Regions from separate parts of the Ensifer sp. M14 genome, predicted to be linked through region 1. Evidence: riboswitches for the same ligand, from Rfam matches in the RefSeq annotation. Region 1 holds a riboswitch; each other region holds the start of a gene.
The links. A riboswitch is a leader RNA that binds a small molecule or an ion and turns the genes downstream of it on or off. The one in region 1 is predicted to bind cobalamin.

Region 1 (5,654 bases):
CGACGAAGAGCACCAGGCGAAACCGGCGAACGGGAATGCCGAGCGTCATTGCCGTCTCGTCGCCCATGGCAAGCGCATTGATCTCGCGCGCCCGAAGCACGAGATAGCCGAGGCAGGCCGCCAGCACCACGGCGGGATAGACAAGATGCGGCCATTGCGCCAGCCCAAGACCACCGAGCATCCAGAAGATCACCGTGTGCACCGCCCGTGGATCGCCAAGGAAAATCATCAGGTTGCCGATCGATGTCAGGGTGAAGGCGACGGCGACGCCCGAAAGTACCAGCCTGTCGGCATTGGTGCCGAGCACCCTTGTCACGAGCGCCACAAGTGCTGTCGCGACCAGAGCGCCGGCAAAAGCGAACAGCGGCACCGTGGCAAGACCGAGAATAAGCCCGGTATGCAGCAGCGCGACGATCGCGCCCAGCGCGCCGCCGGAGGACACACCGAGCAGATGCGGATCGGCGAGCGGATTGCGGGTGACGGCCTGAAGCACGGCACCTGTCAGCGCCAGCCCGGCCCCGACCAGCCCGGCAAGTACGACGCGCGGCAGGCGCACGTCCCAGACGATGCTTTCACGGCCCGCCGACCAGATGACCTCGACGCTGCCGGGCGACAGCTTCGCAGCGATGATCGACCAGACGGTCGAAACCGGGATCGGTGCCGAGCCGAGCGAGACGGCGGCAGTGATCGTCAGGCACAAGAGCAGCAGCGCCGCGAGAATGGCGGTCGTGGTTTTCACAGTCCGTCCCTGGTCCGAGGTTATGAGGGGTTGGAAGCACGCCGCCAGGCGCGCTTCCGCTACGGCGTCGCGCGTCGGACATGACACGCCACGCGCGTTGCAAGACTTCAAGATCACGGCATAGGTCCTTGAATTCATGTCGATCCAAGGAAATGTGCCGCGGATCTCCGGTTACATTGCCTGGTCGTGAAACGCCTTGGCGAGGCGCGCAATGGCATCGATGTTGCGCGGACCTGGCGTCGCCTCAACATAATCGAGCACCACGAAACGGTCATTCTTGACGGCATCGATGTTCTTGAAGGCCGGGTTGTCCTTCATGAAGGCGATCTTCTGCTCGGCGGTGACCTCGCCATAGTTGACGATCACCACCACCTCGGGGTTCTTGTCGATCACCGGCTCCCAGGAAATCTCGGTCCAGCTCTTCTCGACGTCGTCCATGACGTTGACGCCGCCGGCCGCCTCGATCATTGCCGTCGGAATGCCGAACCGGCCAGACGTAAACGGCTTCTCCTCGCCGGAATCATAGACGAAGACACGCGTCGGGCGCTCGATCGCCCCGACAGCCGCCGTGATCTTGTCGAGGTCGCGGCGATAGCCGTCGACGAGCGCCTTGGCCTGGTCCTCGACACCGAAGATCAGCCCGAGATTAAGCAGATCGACGAACATGTCGTCCATCGTAGGCTTATCCTTGGCCATGATGTGGATGCAGGATTCGGTCAGCTCGTAGACGTTGATCTTGAAGGGGGCGAGCGTTTCCGGCGTCACCTCGCCGCCCACCTTCATGCCGTAGTTCCAGCCGGCGAAATAGAAGTCGGCGTCGGCATTGAGCAGCACTTCCTTGGTCGGATACTTTTCCGAAAGCTCCGGCAGCGCCTGGACGCCTTCGCGCAGCTTTTCATCCAGCGTCTTCCAGCCGGAGACGCCGGTATAGCCGACCATGCGGTCCTGCAGCTTCAGGGCCAGCATCATTTCGGTGAGATTGACGTCGTTGGAGACGGCGCGCCTGGGTGCTGCATCGAAGGTCACGTCGCGGTTGCAGCTCTTGACGGTGACGGGATAGGCAAGCGCCGGCGTTGCCGCCAGAACCATGAGGGCAAAGGCGGAATGGGCAATGAAGGTCTTCATGAAATCAGGTCCTGTCGAGCGAGTGAAAAGGAAAAACGTGCGCCGCTGGAAACGGCATTGTTGTGGGCCGTGGCGGTAACGCCGAAGGCGGCGGAAAGCGCCTGCGGATTGAGCACCTCTTCGGGCGGACCGAAGGCCGTCATGCGGCCCTCCGTCAGGATCGCCACATCGGTGGCGAACTCGGCCGCCAGGTTGATGTCGTGCAGCGTGGCGACGATCGTCAGTTGCAGCGTCTGCAGCAAATCGAGGATTTCGAGCTGGTGACGGATATCGAGATGGTTGGTCGGCTCGTCCAGGATGATGATGCGCGGCTGCTGCGCGAGCGCCCGGGCAATCAGCACCCGCTGCTTCTCGCCGCCTGACAGCGTGGAGAACTGCCGCCCGGCAAGATGAGTGAGATCGAGATGCTCGAGCGCATGCGCCACGGTTTCGCGATCCCTCGCGGTCCAGCCACTCATGCCCTCGCGCCTTGGAATGCGGCCCATCATCACCACGTCGCGCACGCTGAAGGGAAAATCGCTGGGCATCTCCTGCAGCACGACGGCAATGATCCTGGCCGCCTCGCGCGCCGTCATCGCCCAGATATCGACCCCATCGACCTCGATCGTGCCCGCCGTCGGCTGGGCGGAGCGATAGAGGCAGCGCAGCAGCGATGTCTTGCCGGCACCGTTCGGGCCGAGAATGGCAAGCCTGCTACCGGGCGCAATGGCGAAGTCGACCTCGCGAACCAGCCGCAGATCCGGGCGCGGTCCCCAGTCCAGGGCGCGGACACGAAGGCCGGCCCCTGTCGCGGTGCAGCTCATTGGAAATGCCCGCCGATGTCTTCGGAGACGAGCAGCGCTGCCGGAATGCGCGCCAGCGTCTTGGCGCTCAGCCCGCGCGGCCGCTCGGCCGCCCGCGTCATGCCGTCGCCTCTTTCGGCATAGGTCGTCGCAAAGGAGACGAGATCGTCGATGTCTTCCTCAGGCGAAATATCGCCGAAGAGATAGGTCGCCTTTCCGGTTGCCTGGAAAGCGATGGTGCAAGGCCTGGTGCAGGCCGCCATGCAGACCGTGCCGGCGATGGAGAAATCCCGGTCGAGCGGCGCGCCGAGGGCCGCGATGCTGCGGTTCAGCCGCTGGATCAGATCCGCTCCCGGACGGCACGGGCCGCCGGTAAAACGGCAATCGGTGCAGACCGTTATCTTGTGCTGTCGGGAAACCGGATTGGCCATGTCTCTTCTCCGCCGGATTGGGCCGGAGAGAATGTGGCAAAGCGATGTGATGACGGATGACCGTCGCGCAAAAACCAGTTCTTTTCCATCGGAACACCCCGTCCGTTGTGGTTGATCGGTTCGATGGCAGGTCTCCTGGCTCGCGGGTCGTTGCGCATCCACGTCTTCCCGGCAGATCGCCAGTGACAGGGTGTGAATGCGCTTTCCGCTCACAGTTGCGGGGGCAGCCACGGTTTCGGCCCCATTTGGGTCGTCCGCTCCGTGTTCCCTTTTCAGCCGCTTGCGCATTATCGCGCTCGCAGCACCATCAAAGCCTTCGTCGCACACTTCGACGGAGGTGACAACCGGCGGAAGAGGTCGGCCATGGCCTATCAACATGCGGCATATTTTCATGAGGGTTAGTTATGTAATACCATTACGGATCGCAAGCGAAAATATCCGTGCACAGGCCGTTATGTATCATGGCCGGCAACGCCACGACTGACCGCGCACAACGCTCGAGCGCAATGATCAGGAAGATGGCTGGCAAAGACCCGTGTGCGCTATTACCTCCAACGTAGAGAAATGCGCTTTTGGCGGACACCCGACCCGAACGCCGACAGGGAAAACGATGCGCAGGCTGTTTGCGACCGTGGTGAAATGTGCCTGGGTTGTTTCGACCGTCCTTGGCGGAACCGCCTTCGGCGCATTCTACGGCTGGCAACGGCACGGATTGGTGGGCGCGATTGCACTTGGCTTCGTCGGCTTCGTTGCCGGCGCATTCCGTGCCAACTCACCGCGGTTGCTTTTGGAACTGCTGACCTGAACGATCGCTGACAGCGTCGGCCACCCAGCCCCTCCCATGCCTCGTCCCACGAGCCGGCGGGCCCTGCCGCCCGCCGGTAACCTCATCCGTTACTGTTACGTACTTGAAGGCAGCCACAATCAGTGATGTGCTTTCTGACGAAGCAATCGCGCCGTTCAGCCGATGCGCACCGACTTACATCGATCTCGCCCACATTTCGGGTGCCTGCGACAGAAATTTCCATGCGGCGGAGTATCCGGCCTGCCCGCGCAAGTCCCGAACGTCAGTCATGGCAAATCAGCTTTCTGAAGGGGATCATAGTGAATCCAATAGATTTTTTCGTTGAGACGCTGCGAACCTATCCTCCTGTCGCCGTCTTTCTGGCCCTCGGCATCGGTTTCCTGATCGGCCCGATCAAGATCGCCGGCTTCAACCTTGGAAACGTCACCGCCACGCTTCTCGCGGGCGTCGTCATCGGCCAGTTGGGCATCCAGGTTTCAGGCGATCTGAAGTCGACTTTGTTTCTGATCTTCCTGTTTGCCGTCGGTTACGGCGTCGGTCCCCAGTTCGTGCGCGGCCTCAGCACGGATGGGCCCAAGCAGATCCTCTTTGCCCTGTCGGTCCTGGTGCTGTGCCTGATCGTCCCGTATCTGTGCGCGCTCGTCGCCGGGCTGCCGCTTGGTTATGGCGCCGGCATGTATGCCGGGTCACAGACGATCTCGGCGGCCATCGGCGTTGCCAGCGACCAGATCAACGCGATGGGCATGACCCCGGAGCAGGCCAAGACCTACACCGACCAGATTCCGATCGCCTATGCCGTGACCTATATCTGGGGCACCATCGGCTCGGCGATCATCCTGGCGCAGCTCGGGCCCAGGCTTCTCGGCATCGATCTGCCGGCCGCCTGCAGGGAATATGAGGCAAAGCTCGGCGGCGGCACGGTCAGTACCGAACCCGGGATCACCCGCGCCTACCACGATTTCGGCCTCAGGGCCTATCGTATCGACGAGGCGAGCGGGCTCACCGGCACGCCGGTCAGGAATCTGCTGCCCGGCATCCGAGTCTTCGTCGAACGGTTGCGTCGCGGCACCCAGATCATCGAGGCGGATGGCAACACAGTGCTGCAGCCAGGCGACATCGTCGCCTTCTCAGGCAGACGCGCCTTGCTCGTCGAGCACCTGGATTCCAAGCTCGTCGAGGTCGAAGACAAGGAATTGCTGAACGCCGAAGCCGAGATCCTTGACGTCTACGTGACCAACAAGGCGCTCGCCGGCAGGACACTTGCCGATGTCAGCAACGAAGATTGGGCGCGTGGCGTCTATGCCCGCAAGATCGTGCGCTCGCTGGTCGAGATCCCGGTCCTGCCCGGCACGACGGTCGAGCGCGGCGATATCGTCACGATCGGCGGCGCCAAGCGACACGTCGAAGCGGCGATCAAGGCACTCGGCTTTGCCGATCGCCCTGTTGAAACCACCGACATTGCCTTTCTCGGCTGGGGGCTCTTCGCCGGCGCGATGGTCGGTGCCTTGACGTTGACCATCGGCGGCATACCGATCGGCCTGTCCACCTCCGGCGGCGCGCTTCTCGCCGGTCTCGTCCTCGGCTGGCTTCGCTCCACCTACCCCGCCTTCGGCACGATCCCGGCGCCGGCACTCTGGCTGATGAATACGCTGGGCCTGAACATCTTCATCGCCGTCGTCGGCATCGGCGCCGGCCCCGGCTTTGTCGCCGGCCTGCAGGAGGTCGGCATCTCGCTGTTGATTTGGGGGATCGTCGCGACCTCCGTGCCGATG
Region 2 (5,654 bases), 470 kb from region 1:
TTCGCGATCCGCCGATGCGCGACAAGGCGACGGATTATTCTGAAAACACCTGCCGGGCGATCGACCTGCAGCGCCAGTATGCCGAAGACAATCCCCGAGGTTTCGCTGGCTATGACAGGGATGGATGGGGCCTCAGTGCCTGTGACGGACCGAAGGGGCGGCAGCGGCTTGTCGATGGGCGTTGGCAGCGGATGCTCGGTTATGCCGCCCGCGGTGCGCCCGGTGGACCAGACGATGGCACGCTTGCGCCCTGGGCACCAGTTGCCTGCCTGCCATTCGACGCGGATGCTTCGCAGTCGGCATTGGCCGCGTTCGAAAACCGCTATCCCGACCTCCTGTGCGAGGGCCGCTTTCCCGGCGGGTTCAACCCAAGCCTGCGAGGCTCAGGCCCTGACGGCTGGGTCGACGACCGCGTGGTCGGGCTTGACCAGGGGCTCGTCGTGATGATGATCGAGAACGCCAGAAGCGGTTTTGTCTGGCGGCTGACGCGCGACATTCCGGCCATCCGGCGCGGACTGGAGCGGGCGGATTTTCGCGGTGGCTGGCTTGCGACCAGGGGGATGGCATGAGCTTTGCTCACGAGCGACAAGGCGATCGCCCAGCGGAGGAGGCCATGGACGAGGCGCTGCGCCAGAGCGTTCGTGGCGTGCTCGCGCGCCTGCAACTGCGCTTTCCCGAAGTGGGCTTTTCGCTTGACGATGCCGGCGACGGCTGTCTTTCCGAGGCGCAGTTCTGGGCCGAAGACGGTGCGGGCCTCGACGCCGGGCTTGCCTATCAGGATTGTTTTGCCGCCGGTATGGACGACAAGATTCGCGCCGCTCATCTGATCGCCTTCTACGGCAACCAGCTCGCTCTGGCGCTCGGCAGCCTCTACCTCGGTGCGGGCATCGTGGCGGGTGTTCGCGGCCTTCGCTTCGAAGAATTTTCGCGCGCCTATGGTGAGCGGCTGGTGGCGGCCAAACGGTTTCATTTCAGTCTTGCCTTGCCCGCAGTCAGCGATGATGCCCCAGGCGATACGGATGCCTTCGGTGAAACCTTCGCAGCACATCTGGCGCCAGTCATCGCCATGCTGAAGCATCGCGCCGGTCTTTCCTCCGGGGCGCAATGGCGGCTTGCGGCGGATTCGCTGGCCGGCGGTTTCCTGGAGATTGGCCGCGCGCTCGGCGATGAAGAGGATGCGATGTCCAAGGCGCTGGCGATCGTCAAGCGCGAAGGCACGCCTCTCTTTTCCGGCAAGCTCCGTTACGAGACCATCGAGATCGACGGCCACCCGCCGCTGTCGCGGGTCTACCGGCTGCGCGGCGGTTGCTGTCTCTATTATCGAACCGAAGGTGGCAGCTTCTGCGACAGCTGCGTGCTGCAGGCGCCGGAGGAGCGTCGAGAACGCTTGCAGGCGCATCTGCTGGCATCGCAGACCGGCTGAGCATCTGAAACGACAGAGCCCCTGATATCGGCGATATCAGGGGCTCCTTTTGTCACGGTGGCCGGTCGGCTTATGCCTTGGCGAAGCGATCGTTGATGAAGCCCGAGACGACGCCGAGGACGATCCAGAAGGCGAGCGTGGTGGCGAGCGCTGCCACGGCAAACTCGGCACCGAGCACGGCCGGAACGTTGCTGGAAATATCCGACGGCTGCGGGGCGCCATAGACGTGGGGTGCCGCGATCAGCACGAGGCCGATGATCTTGGCGACGATTTCTTCGCGCAGAACCAGCAGATAGAGGCCGACGGCCGAAAGCGCCACCGTTGCCAGCCACCAGACCTGGCGGTCGCCGAGTTCGGCGGCCGGGAAGCCCGGCAGTTCCGGCGGCAGGCCGATGGCCGGCAGCATGTGCACGGCGAGCCAGCCGCAGGCACCCCAGAGCGCGCCGTTTCTAAGCGTGATCGGGTAGCCGATGACGAGGCTGACACCGGCCAGCAGCAGCGCGAAGCCGGAGCCGGTCACCAGATTGGCGATCAGCGTTCCGGAAAAGCGGCTCATGCCGAACATGATGCCGCCTTCCTCGTGTTCGCCCTCATGGGCGTAGGCGGGGGTGATCGGCGACAGCGCGTCGAGCAGGGTGCCGATCGGCGAGACCGCCTTCAGCGACGAGTGCTGGTCGTGGCTTGCGGCGGCCGGATCGACGGTTCCCGGCTGGGCGGCGGGCTGTTCGCCGGCTGCCGGTGCCTCGCCTTCGAATTCTTCCGCGTGCAGGATCAACGGTACGACGCGCAGTTCCTGGGCGCCGGTCATGAAGACACCGGCAATTAATCCAGCCACGATCGCGGCCAGAAGCGTTCTGACAATCATTTTCGATATCCCTCGATATCGGCGCGCCATGCATCTTGCAGGCAGCGCCGTGTCCCATTGGCAATTCCGCGAACGGCTCCTGCCGGCAGATCTTTGGTCTGCATCAGACGCAAGCAAACGCGTCCGGCTGTTCGCCGGAAGCGTTTTTGTCCGCAGCTATGTCGATGCGGAACGCATGTCGCGTCCCTCCGCATCGCTTAGTGGCAGGGGAAGCCGTAGGAGTGGCGGGTGTCGTGCGCGGTGTCGTGCAGCACGGCCGAATTCGCGAGGCCCGCGCCGAAGACGAGGAAGCCGCCGATGAGCAGCGCGATGATACCTGCGGTCAGACGATCGCTGAGGGAGAGCGGAATGCTCGAAACTGTAGACGTAGCCATGACAACCTCCGTGATGGCATCGGGAAATATCCCGGTTTGGGCCCTATGCCCGCATCGACTGGCAGGTTTCCTGGCTCAGGACGTCGGGTGAGATCACCCTGGATTTGCCTCGCCTTCCCAGAGCCAAGGTCCGCCCTCTCGCGGTCCCGTCTCCAGTGGCTTCTTCCGGATCGCTCCGGAACGGCGCATTCACGTCGCTCTACAGTCGCGGGGTCGGCCGTGATTTGAATGCCCAGCATGGGTCCATCCGTCACGTTCCCGTTTACTCCCGAAACGCGTTCGCGTTGCGGGAACCAATCGATCCCACGATGATTAGGATCGCACCCCGGAGATGTCAATTAAACTTGCGCCGCCGCCCGGCCCATCCGCGACAAAATCCCGAAGGATCATGCGTTTGTAGGCCTCGACGATCTGGTCGCCCTCCGCGCGCTCGACCGAGACTGCAAGCCGCATGGTGCAATCGCCGAGATGCATGATCAGGAAGGCGGCGCTGTCGATCGCTTCGCGCGGCGTGCCGGGCGCAAACCGCGCCCAGACATCGGCGAGGAGCCGGCCGCCAATGCGACTTTGCTGGAGGTCGATCTCGCGCAGCGCCTTGTCGGCCTGCATCGCCGACCAGATGTCGCGCATGACGGGCTCGGCGAGGAACATGTCGTAGTAGATGTCGAACAGCACGGCGAAGGCGTCACGCAGTTCCGCGAGCGACGTCACCTTGGCAAGCTCGGCCGCGATGCATTCGCTGCAGACCGCATTGTAGCGCTCCGCCAGCGTGCGCACGATCGCTGCCTTGTCGGGAAAGTACTGGTAGAGCGATCCGATCGATATTCCAGCCTTTTCAGCGACTTCGCTCATGCGCATCGCGTCGCTGCCCTTTTCCTGGATGATCGCCGTCGCACAGGCAAGGATCTGCTCGACGCGCTCGCGGCTGCGCTTTTGGCTGGGTGTGCGGCGCAGCGCGGTCTCGTCGTCGGCGGAAGCCGCGGCTGGGCTTATCTCTTGTTTCATGAGGGATGCTCACATTTTGACTTGACTCCTAAAATACGAGGATTTATCACATTTGCAAATGTGAGAGATACTCATGTTTGTGGATCAACCTCAGGAGGAAGCGATGACGGACAAACTCACACTGGTTCTGGGCGGTACCGGCAAGACGGGGCGGCGGGTCGCAGCGCGCCTTCAGGAACGCGGCGTTGCCGTGCGCATCGGCGCCCGTTCGGCATCACCATCCTTCGACTGGACCAACGAGGCGACCTGGGCGCCCGCGCTTGAAAATGTCGAGCGCATCTATGTCAGCTATCAACCGGATCTGGCGGTGCCGGGTGCCGTCGAAACCATTCGCAAGTTCTCGAGCCTTGCCGTGCGCTCGGGCATCAAGCGGCTGGTGCTGCTGTCGGGACGCGGAGAGGACGAGGCGGAAGCAGCCGAGCGCGCGCTTCAGGCATCCGGTGCCGAGTGGACGATCATCCGGGCCAGTTGGTTCTTCGAGAATTTCAGCGAGGATTTCCTGGCCGGTGCCGTTGCCAGCGGTTCGGTCTTCCTGCCGCCGGATGAGATCACCGAACCCTTCATCAGCTGCGATGACATTGCCGACGTGGCGGTGGCAGCGCTTCTGGACGAGGGACATGTCGGCAAGGTCTACGAGTTGACCGGCCCGCGACTGATGACGTTTGCTGACGCCGTGGCCGAGATCGCCGTGGCCGCCAACCGCCGGATCCGCTATCAGTCCGTGCCGGTTGCCGACTTCGCCGCGCAGTTGCAGGCCGACGGTTTGCCTGATGACTATGTCGAACTCATCCGTTATCTCTTCACCTCGGTGCTCGACGGGCGCAATTCTGAAGTGACGTCCGATGTCGAGCGCGTGCTTGGGCGCGGGCCGCGCGGCTTCGCCGACTATGCCCGGGAGACCGCTGCAACAGGTGTTTGGAGTCTTGCCGCATGATCGCGCTCATCCCCGCTCTGGCGTTTGCGGCCGCGATCGGTTCCGGCCTGATGGCCGGGCTGTTCTTCATCTTCTCGGTCTGCATCATGCAGGCCTTGGCGCGGTTGCCGGCGGAGCAGGGGATCGCGGCGATGAACGCCATCAACGTGGTAATCCAGAATCCGCTGTTCCTCAGCGCCTTCATGGGCACGGCGCTTCTGGCGCTCGCCCTGGTGGTGCTGGCCTTCCTCTCCGGCGGCAACGGCAGCCTGCTGCTGGCGGTAGGCGGCATCGTCTATGTCGCCGGCGTGCTGATCGTCACCATTGTCTTCAACGTGCCGATGAACGATGCGCTGGGCGCGGCCACGCCCGGGCAGGCGGCGATCGAAATCTGGCAGCAGCGCTACCTGACGGACTGGGTCTGGTGGAACCATGTGCGCACGGTGTCTTCGATCGGCGCGCTGGCCCTGTTCATCCTGGGCTTTGCACGCGCCTGAAGGTGAACGACCGGCGGACCTTCAAAGGTTGCGCCGGTCGTCTTATTTCAGTCGACTAACGAGCCACAGCTGAGATTGGCGATCACGCCGGTCATGGCGCCCGCCCGGTCCGAGGCGACGAAGGCGGCATAGTCGGCGACCTCGTCGAGCCGCGGGAAGCGGCCGAGCAACGTGCCGGTCTTTGCTCGTCCCTCGAGCATCTCCTCAACGGTCGTGTCAAAGCGGTCAGCAAACCCCTGGAACACGCCGCGTGCGTGCGAGACGGGCAGCGATTCGGGTATGGCGTCCGGGCGCAGGCAGATGACGCGGATACCGTGGCTACCGACTTCGCCGGCAAGAATGCGAGAAAAGGTCTCGATGGCCCCGCAGGTGGTGCCATAGCCGAGGAAGCCGGATCCTGACAGGCGTGAGCCGGGCGTCGAAACCGTCAGGATCACGCCGCTGCCGCCTCTCTCCATGTGGGGCGAGACCGCCTTGGCGGTGATGAAGTTGGCGCGGGTGTAAGCGGCGATCGGGCGCTCGAACTCCTCCAGTGACAGCGCGGACAGCGGCGGTCCCTGAACATGCGTGAAGCCGA
Region 3 (5,654 bases), on a different contig from region 1:
AACGATGTCGAGGTCTTCGGTGACCACCACCGCGCCGTATTTCTCGGCAAGGTCTGCCTTTCGCTGCGCCACATGGCCGAACCAGGATTTCTTCAGTCCTGCCACTGCTCGGTAGACGGCAAGACGTGCCTGCTTGAGCCATCCGACTGCGGCCATCAGCCGGAAGAACCGGCCATGCATTGCCATGTAGCGAGGGTGGCTCGGCATGGCTGCGATCTCGGGGACGAGTGCTGCCGCCTCGGCGTCCGCTACGCGATTGAGCTCGGCACGGATGCGGTCGAGACGATTGTAGAGACGGTCGATCTCGGAGCGAAGTCCATCGATCTTCGTCGCCTGTGCGGCGATGCGCCCAAGGAAATCGCTGCCATCGAACTGCACGTAATCCAGGACTTCGACGTCATCCTCGGAAACGTGGGTCTCCAGGAACATTCTTGCCTGCTCTTTGGTCAGCTTCTTGCCATCACCGCCGTTATGACCGGCGACGCGGGCCAGCGCGCCTACACCGATCGGCGACCGGCTACGCAACACGACGATGCTGGAGGTATTGATAAACCCGAAGTCCTCGGCCACGACCGTCCGGCACCCTTGAGCGGAGGGGAGTGTCGGTGGTCGCGTCACGATCATCTTCACCTGCGCCTTCACCGGGCCGAGTTCGAGCACCAATGACGCGACATGCACGTCATCGCTTCCATGCTTCACATGCTTGGCTTTGATCGAACGCGATAGCCGCATTGGTAACGTGATGCCGCCTCCTCTCGGCGACACCGAGGTCAACGGCAAATCAATGGTCGTGGAAGCTTTAGTTTCCAGAGCGCTGCCGAGTGCTCCAAGCGTATCGGCGAGCGCCGCCTTTCCGCCGCGCAGACAGCGATAATCCAGGTGCAGCTGGATGATGGCGTCATCCTTCCAGACGGGTCGCTGGAAGCGGTTCCGCACCGTTCTTGCCATGGCGCGCAACACATCGGCATGATGCGCTGGCAGCCCACAGTCGCCGCTTTCAAGGTTGCGGAAGAGCTGGAGTGTCGAGAAGAAGTCGAGCTTTCCGACGAGGTCTGCCAATTCCTTGACATCTTGCGCCGTCAACGTCCGCGAGTACTCCTCCGGTAGATTGACCACGCCCTTCGTGCCGTCCTGCATCACGATGTCCCCGAACACGGCAATGTTTCTGAACGCGCCGAACAGGTTGCGCTGCCCGCGTTTCCATTGTTCGAGAACCGCCGATTTTGCGATCAACCTGGCTTTCTCACCCCAGACGCTGTTCAGTCCTTGGACGCATCGGATTGTACCCTTAGCATCACCGCGTCGATGTCTTTGCCAGACGGCATTGGCCTGAGAATATCAGATGGCCAGATGGCGGCGGCCATCTTGTCGAGAACAACGATAATTCTGGACCTTAGATCTGCAAGTTCGCCTGACATGGCAAGTCTGCCGAGATCGGCCATCCTCTTCATGAGCTCTTTGTCTTTGCCCTTGCCATACGCCATGTTGCTTTACGCCGACATGGTTCGCAGGCGGCCCGGATCCATGCGGAAAGCCGGGGCAGACAGGTGGCTCGTGCCTTGAAGTATCGGAATTGTTCGCAAGAGGAAGCATGCCGGAGGAATGCTTCAATGGGACTTCGAAAACAAAGGCCTCGTCAATAGCCGGCAGAACGGCGCTTGCTGGCGAACCGCTATAGCAACCATCCGCACGTTCGGGATTACCGCGGTCCATTGATTGACTAGCTGGCGGATTGCTCCGCTTCAAGCAGACCTGGCCGCTTTCCTCCAAGCCGTGAACGACCGGGTTTCCTCGCGGGCTTTGATGAAACTCCAAGGTTGCATGAATCCGACAGATGGTGCGTGATGCGCAGCGAGGAGGATACGGCTTAACTGCTCGTCCGAAACCGGATCCGGAAGGAACTCGCCTCTGGTATCCCTTCTTGTGAAGATGGCTCGATATAAACCCGCACGCTCGGCCGAATGCAGAGGCTGTGCGGTCAAAAGATCTGTATGGTCAATTGTTTCCCCTTAATGGATGCGGACCCGTCTCGCTGTCCTTTCGGACGGGTCATCTTTCACAGGCCGGTCTTCTGACTTAGGTTCACCCTGAAAGGACACCTTCCCAGCGATCGCCAGTGGCATCCGTCCTTCCAGTCCCCACCACAGCGCTGGGCGCGTTGCAGATTTGCACTGCATTCCCGATTCTCCCGTGCAGATCCAAACCAGCCCGGGCACCTATGAAGTGATCTCTGTTACCACGCGGGCACTGCCGTACCAATGACCGCCTGGGATGTATTAGAAGCCGCGGCGTCATTATCTGACTTAGTGTTTGCTCTGGCACAAACTGGCGGCGATGGGACCGTGATTTCGCCACCGTGACGACGGTTCTTTGGCACGACGAACGCCACGGTAAACTCGATCCGACTCACGAGACCACGGCGAGCTTGTTTCAATGCACTCGACACCCGCCTCGCTTCGCCCGTTACTGGAAAACCTCCCGGTCGTCCGCTTTGGCAGCTAACAGCGTCTCCATCAAGAGGCTCTCAGCGTGAATATGCCGGCGGAGCGCTTCCTGAAAGCCGTGCAGCAGGCGGGCGATGTTGTCAGGCCGGAGATCGCATTGGCCATCAGCCAACCCTCGCAAGACGAGGGAGATTTCCTCTGCCGTCAACAAATCGCATCGATGGTCGGCCTTCAGCCTTCCGATCGCCTGCGCGGCAAACACGGAGCCCGCGTTACGGTTGAAATCGGGAAAGAGGACCTTTTCCTCAATATTATGAGCCTCTCGAAGAACGGCTGGGATCGCCTCCGCTAGATTGGGATCCACGGGCTCGCTGGCGCTCGTTTCGATGTCTGCTGCAACTTCTTCAAGCCGAAGACAAATTGCGAGCAGATCGCGGTGGAGGGTCTCCAGACGGCTGATCTCTGCCGCATTAAGTGGACTCGCCGGTGTGTTCATCTCAAGCTCCTTGGTGGCGATCCCCGAACCCGCGACGCGTTGATTCGAAGTGCGGGTGCCATCCATCCGCTACGAACCATTATGCGCGACCTAGTCGCTCGGATAACCGATCCCTTCTGTTATCGTTCGGCAATATAGGCTTCAGTCACGTAGGTCCTTGCGGTTTCGCAAAGACTGTCCCGCTTTCTCGGCTATCCACAAGGGAGGTCTGTAACGGAAAAGACCTGACCGCATGGAGATCGGCACGAAATCGCCGTGTGGAGCGATGCGCGGCGAACTCGTTCGCTACGCATTGATTTGACTTATAGGCCATTTCCCGAAAAACCCGAACGCCATCGAAAACTCCGATACGTATTGGTTCTTGGAGCGTGAATATGAAGATTGCTATTGTCACCATATCAGACCGCGCAAGCCATGGAGATTACGAGGACCTGAGCGGCCCAGCCATTGAGAGGTGGCTTGCAGAGGTGGTTACGTCACCCTGTTCCATCTTGAGGCGCGTGATCGCCGACGGATTTGCGTCCGTACGAGACACGCTGATTGCGCTCAGTGACAATAATGGAGCCGATCTCATCCTTACCACGGGTGGTACCGGTCCCGCTCCGCGAGACCAGACGCCTGAGGCGATGCGCGAGGTTCTGTCAAAGGAACTGCCCGGATTTGGCGAGCAGCTTCGGAGTGCCAGCCTCCAGCAGACGCCGACAGCAATCCTGTCGCGCCAGACGGCCGGCACCCGGGGCAAAACGCTGATTATTAACCTACCTGGCAGGCCGAGCTCTATTCGTTTCAGCCTAGACACGATCTTCGCGGCGGTGCCTTACTGCCTCGATCTGATCGGCGCGGGCCGGGTCGAAACGGATCCTGCCAGGATCAAGGCCTTTCGACCCGATGTGTGAGCAGCCTCTCGTTTAGTCTATATTTCCGCTCACGCGCGGAGTTTCTTTAGGATGAGCGGAGTGTGAATGACTGATCGTGAAGACTATAGGCCAGCCAAAGCCGCTTCGACCCGCTCCTTGGCTTTTTTCGGCATTTTCGCCGATTTTATTTTGTCAAGATTGCTGGGGCCGGGGCCAACAACGATGAGGGAAACCATACCCATGCTGAAATGCGGGGTGCATTTGATAAGGTAGGCACCTGGCGCCCTGACCGTCATCTTGACTGCTTCGTTGATCTTGCCCTTGAACGGTTCCGCGCCCTCCGGGATCAGATCCTTGACCGTTTCGGCATTGTGGCCCTTGTCTACAACAACGAACGAAACTGTATCCCCGGGCTCCGCTTTGACAAGCATCGGCTCGAAAACCATTGCGCCGCCCGTCCCCTTATTGAGCATTTTTACTTCGTGGTCCGCAGCCCACGCCGAAACACCGAATGCTGCAGCCATCGTGGCCGGCAATACCAACTTAACAACGCGTAACATGTCAGATCTCCTCAACTTGAACCCGGCGGCCTCGTTCCGCCGTGACCGCTAAACTTCGGCAATCAGAGATAGTTCCATCCTGATGTGGTATCTGACTGCGACAGTACGGGCTAACATAGTGTAGCTATGGGGTTGAGGAGAAAAGGGGCGAAATCCTTCAGCTTGCGCCTCGACCCCGCAAACTGTGCAGTAAGTGGACCAGCTCGCTCGCGAATATCTGCATACGCTTGCGGACATCGTCTTCCGTCGAACGCTCAGCCAGATCCAAATAGCAGTCGAGAAGTAGCTCGCACAAGGGAAGAGGGCTATCCAACGCTGCCTGAGAAAGGCTCGACAACAGTGGCGTCGATAAAGGTCGATCGGTTGACAGCTCTTGGGCGCGAGCGCGAGACTGGGCAACAAGTTGCGGGATCCCCGTGTCGTCGGAATCGAGCGCCGTTTTTTCCAGGAAGCCTGCTAGACGGTTTTCCAGAGCGTCAAGGGTGTTCCGAACTCCGTAATTCTCTTCCCTCCGCATTTCGTGGAACGCTTTCCGCCGCTCCCGGCGCAACGTCGAAACGTGGCCCAACTCTTCGCGAGCCATCCGTTCCGCGGCAGATTGAATTTCCGCCGATCGTGTATGCGCGGCGACGTACGTCCAGAATACGAACGCGCGTTCTTCATTCCGAACGGCCATCGAGAATGCACGGTATGAGTTGAGCAATTCGGGCGAAACGACGCCTGCGCCCTCATCGTCGAAAAGATCCTCTGCCGGGTGCGCTTGGACAACTGGTCGATCGCCAATCCATTGGTTCACCTTGGAAAGATGCGATTCCTCTTCCGCGACGAGGCGGTCAAAAACCAGCGCCAGTTCGGGTTGGTTCTCTGATCGCATTCGCGCGGCAAGAGCGATGTATCCGTCAATTGCATCCTGTTCCATAGCCCGAGCCACAGCCAGAAGGTCATCCAGGGTTTCGAGGTCCCAGGCTTCCTCATTTTGTTGGTTCATCACTTGTTCCGCCTCTTAAGGTTGCCCATTTCAGGGTCGACAAAGTCTAAGGCTGCACTAGGTCTTCCGCTTATTGTTTGATCAAGATCAAACCGCGAGGTTCTGAGACTGTCTAAATAGGGCAGTGATGCAGACGACCACCGGGATAAATGATGTGCCGATATTAGCTTTCTATCGCGGTCTCCACCGATTTCTGGTGCTGGCGCTCGTCCTGGCCGCGACCGCCATTGCATCCTCTCCAGCGGCGATAGGTGCGACTGCCCAACTGTCGTCATACCTCGAGAAGGTCGCAGCCAACGAATTGTTCGC

Region 2: it holds a riboswitch for cobalamin, as region 1 does, so the genes downstream of both, BLJAPNOD_RS09720 (CbtB-domain containing protein) here and BLJAPNOD_RS12060 (DUF1636 domain-containing protein) in region 1, are expected to answer to the same signal.
Region 3: it holds a riboswitch for cobalamin, as region 1 does, so the genes downstream of both, BLJAPNOD_RS23520 (nitroreductase family protein) here and BLJAPNOD_RS12060 (DUF1636 domain-containing protein) in region 1, are expected to answer to the same signal.

What each region holds. Positions count from the first base shown of each region.
Region 1 is NZ_QJNR01000004.1:2,503,692-2,509,345, reverse strand. It holds gene BLJAPNOD_RS12075 (iron ABC transporter permease) at 1-739, opposite strand, end outside; gene BLJAPNOD_RS12070 (ABC transporter substrate-binding protein) at 911-1,864, opposite strand; gene BLJAPNOD_RS12065 (ABC transporter ATP-binding protein) at 1,861-2,667, opposite strand; gene BLJAPNOD_RS12060 (DUF1636 domain-containing protein) at 2,664-3,077, opposite strand; cobalamin riboswitch at 3,185-3,401, opposite strand; gene BLJAPNOD_RS12055 (hypothetical protein) at 3,688-3,882, shown strand; gene aspT (aspartate-alanine antiporter) at 4,182-5,654, shown strand, end outside.
Region 2 is NZ_QJNR01000004.1:2,035,871-2,041,524, forward strand. It holds gene BLJAPNOD_RS09705 (glucoamylase family protein) at 1-569, shown strand, start outside; gene BLJAPNOD_RS09710 ((2Fe-2S)-binding protein) at 566-1,423, shown strand; gene BLJAPNOD_RS09715 (CbtA family protein) at 1,494-2,288, opposite strand; gene BLJAPNOD_RS09720 (CbtB-domain containing protein) at 2,486-2,662, opposite strand; cobalamin riboswitch at 2,705-2,975, opposite strand; gene BLJAPNOD_RS09725 (TetR/AcrR family transcriptional regulator) at 2,975-3,667, opposite strand; gene BLJAPNOD_RS09730 (NAD(P)H-binding protein) at 3,771-4,601, shown strand; gene BLJAPNOD_RS09735 (anthrone oxygenase family protein) at 4,598-5,077, shown strand; gene BLJAPNOD_RS09740 (SDR family oxidoreductase) at 5,125-5,654, opposite strand, start outside.
Region 3 is NZ_QJNR01000007.1:390,125-395,778, forward strand. It holds gene BLJAPNOD_RS23510 (hypothetical protein) at 1-1,233, opposite strand, end outside; gene BLJAPNOD_RS23515 (hypothetical protein) at 1,260-1,484, opposite strand; partial or broken gene BLJAPNOD_RS23520 (nitroreductase family protein) at 1,785-2,000, opposite strand; cobalamin riboswitch at 2,044-2,235, opposite strand; gene BLJAPNOD_RS23525 (hemerythrin domain-containing protein) at 2,464-2,940, opposite strand; gene mog (molybdopterin adenylyltransferase) at 3,315-3,836, shown strand; gene BLJAPNOD_RS23535 (pseudoazurin) at 3,920-4,357, opposite strand; gene BLJAPNOD_RS23540 (ferritin family protein) at 4,515-5,345, opposite strand; gene BLJAPNOD_RS23545 (NosR/NirI family protein) at 5,473-5,654, shown strand, end outside.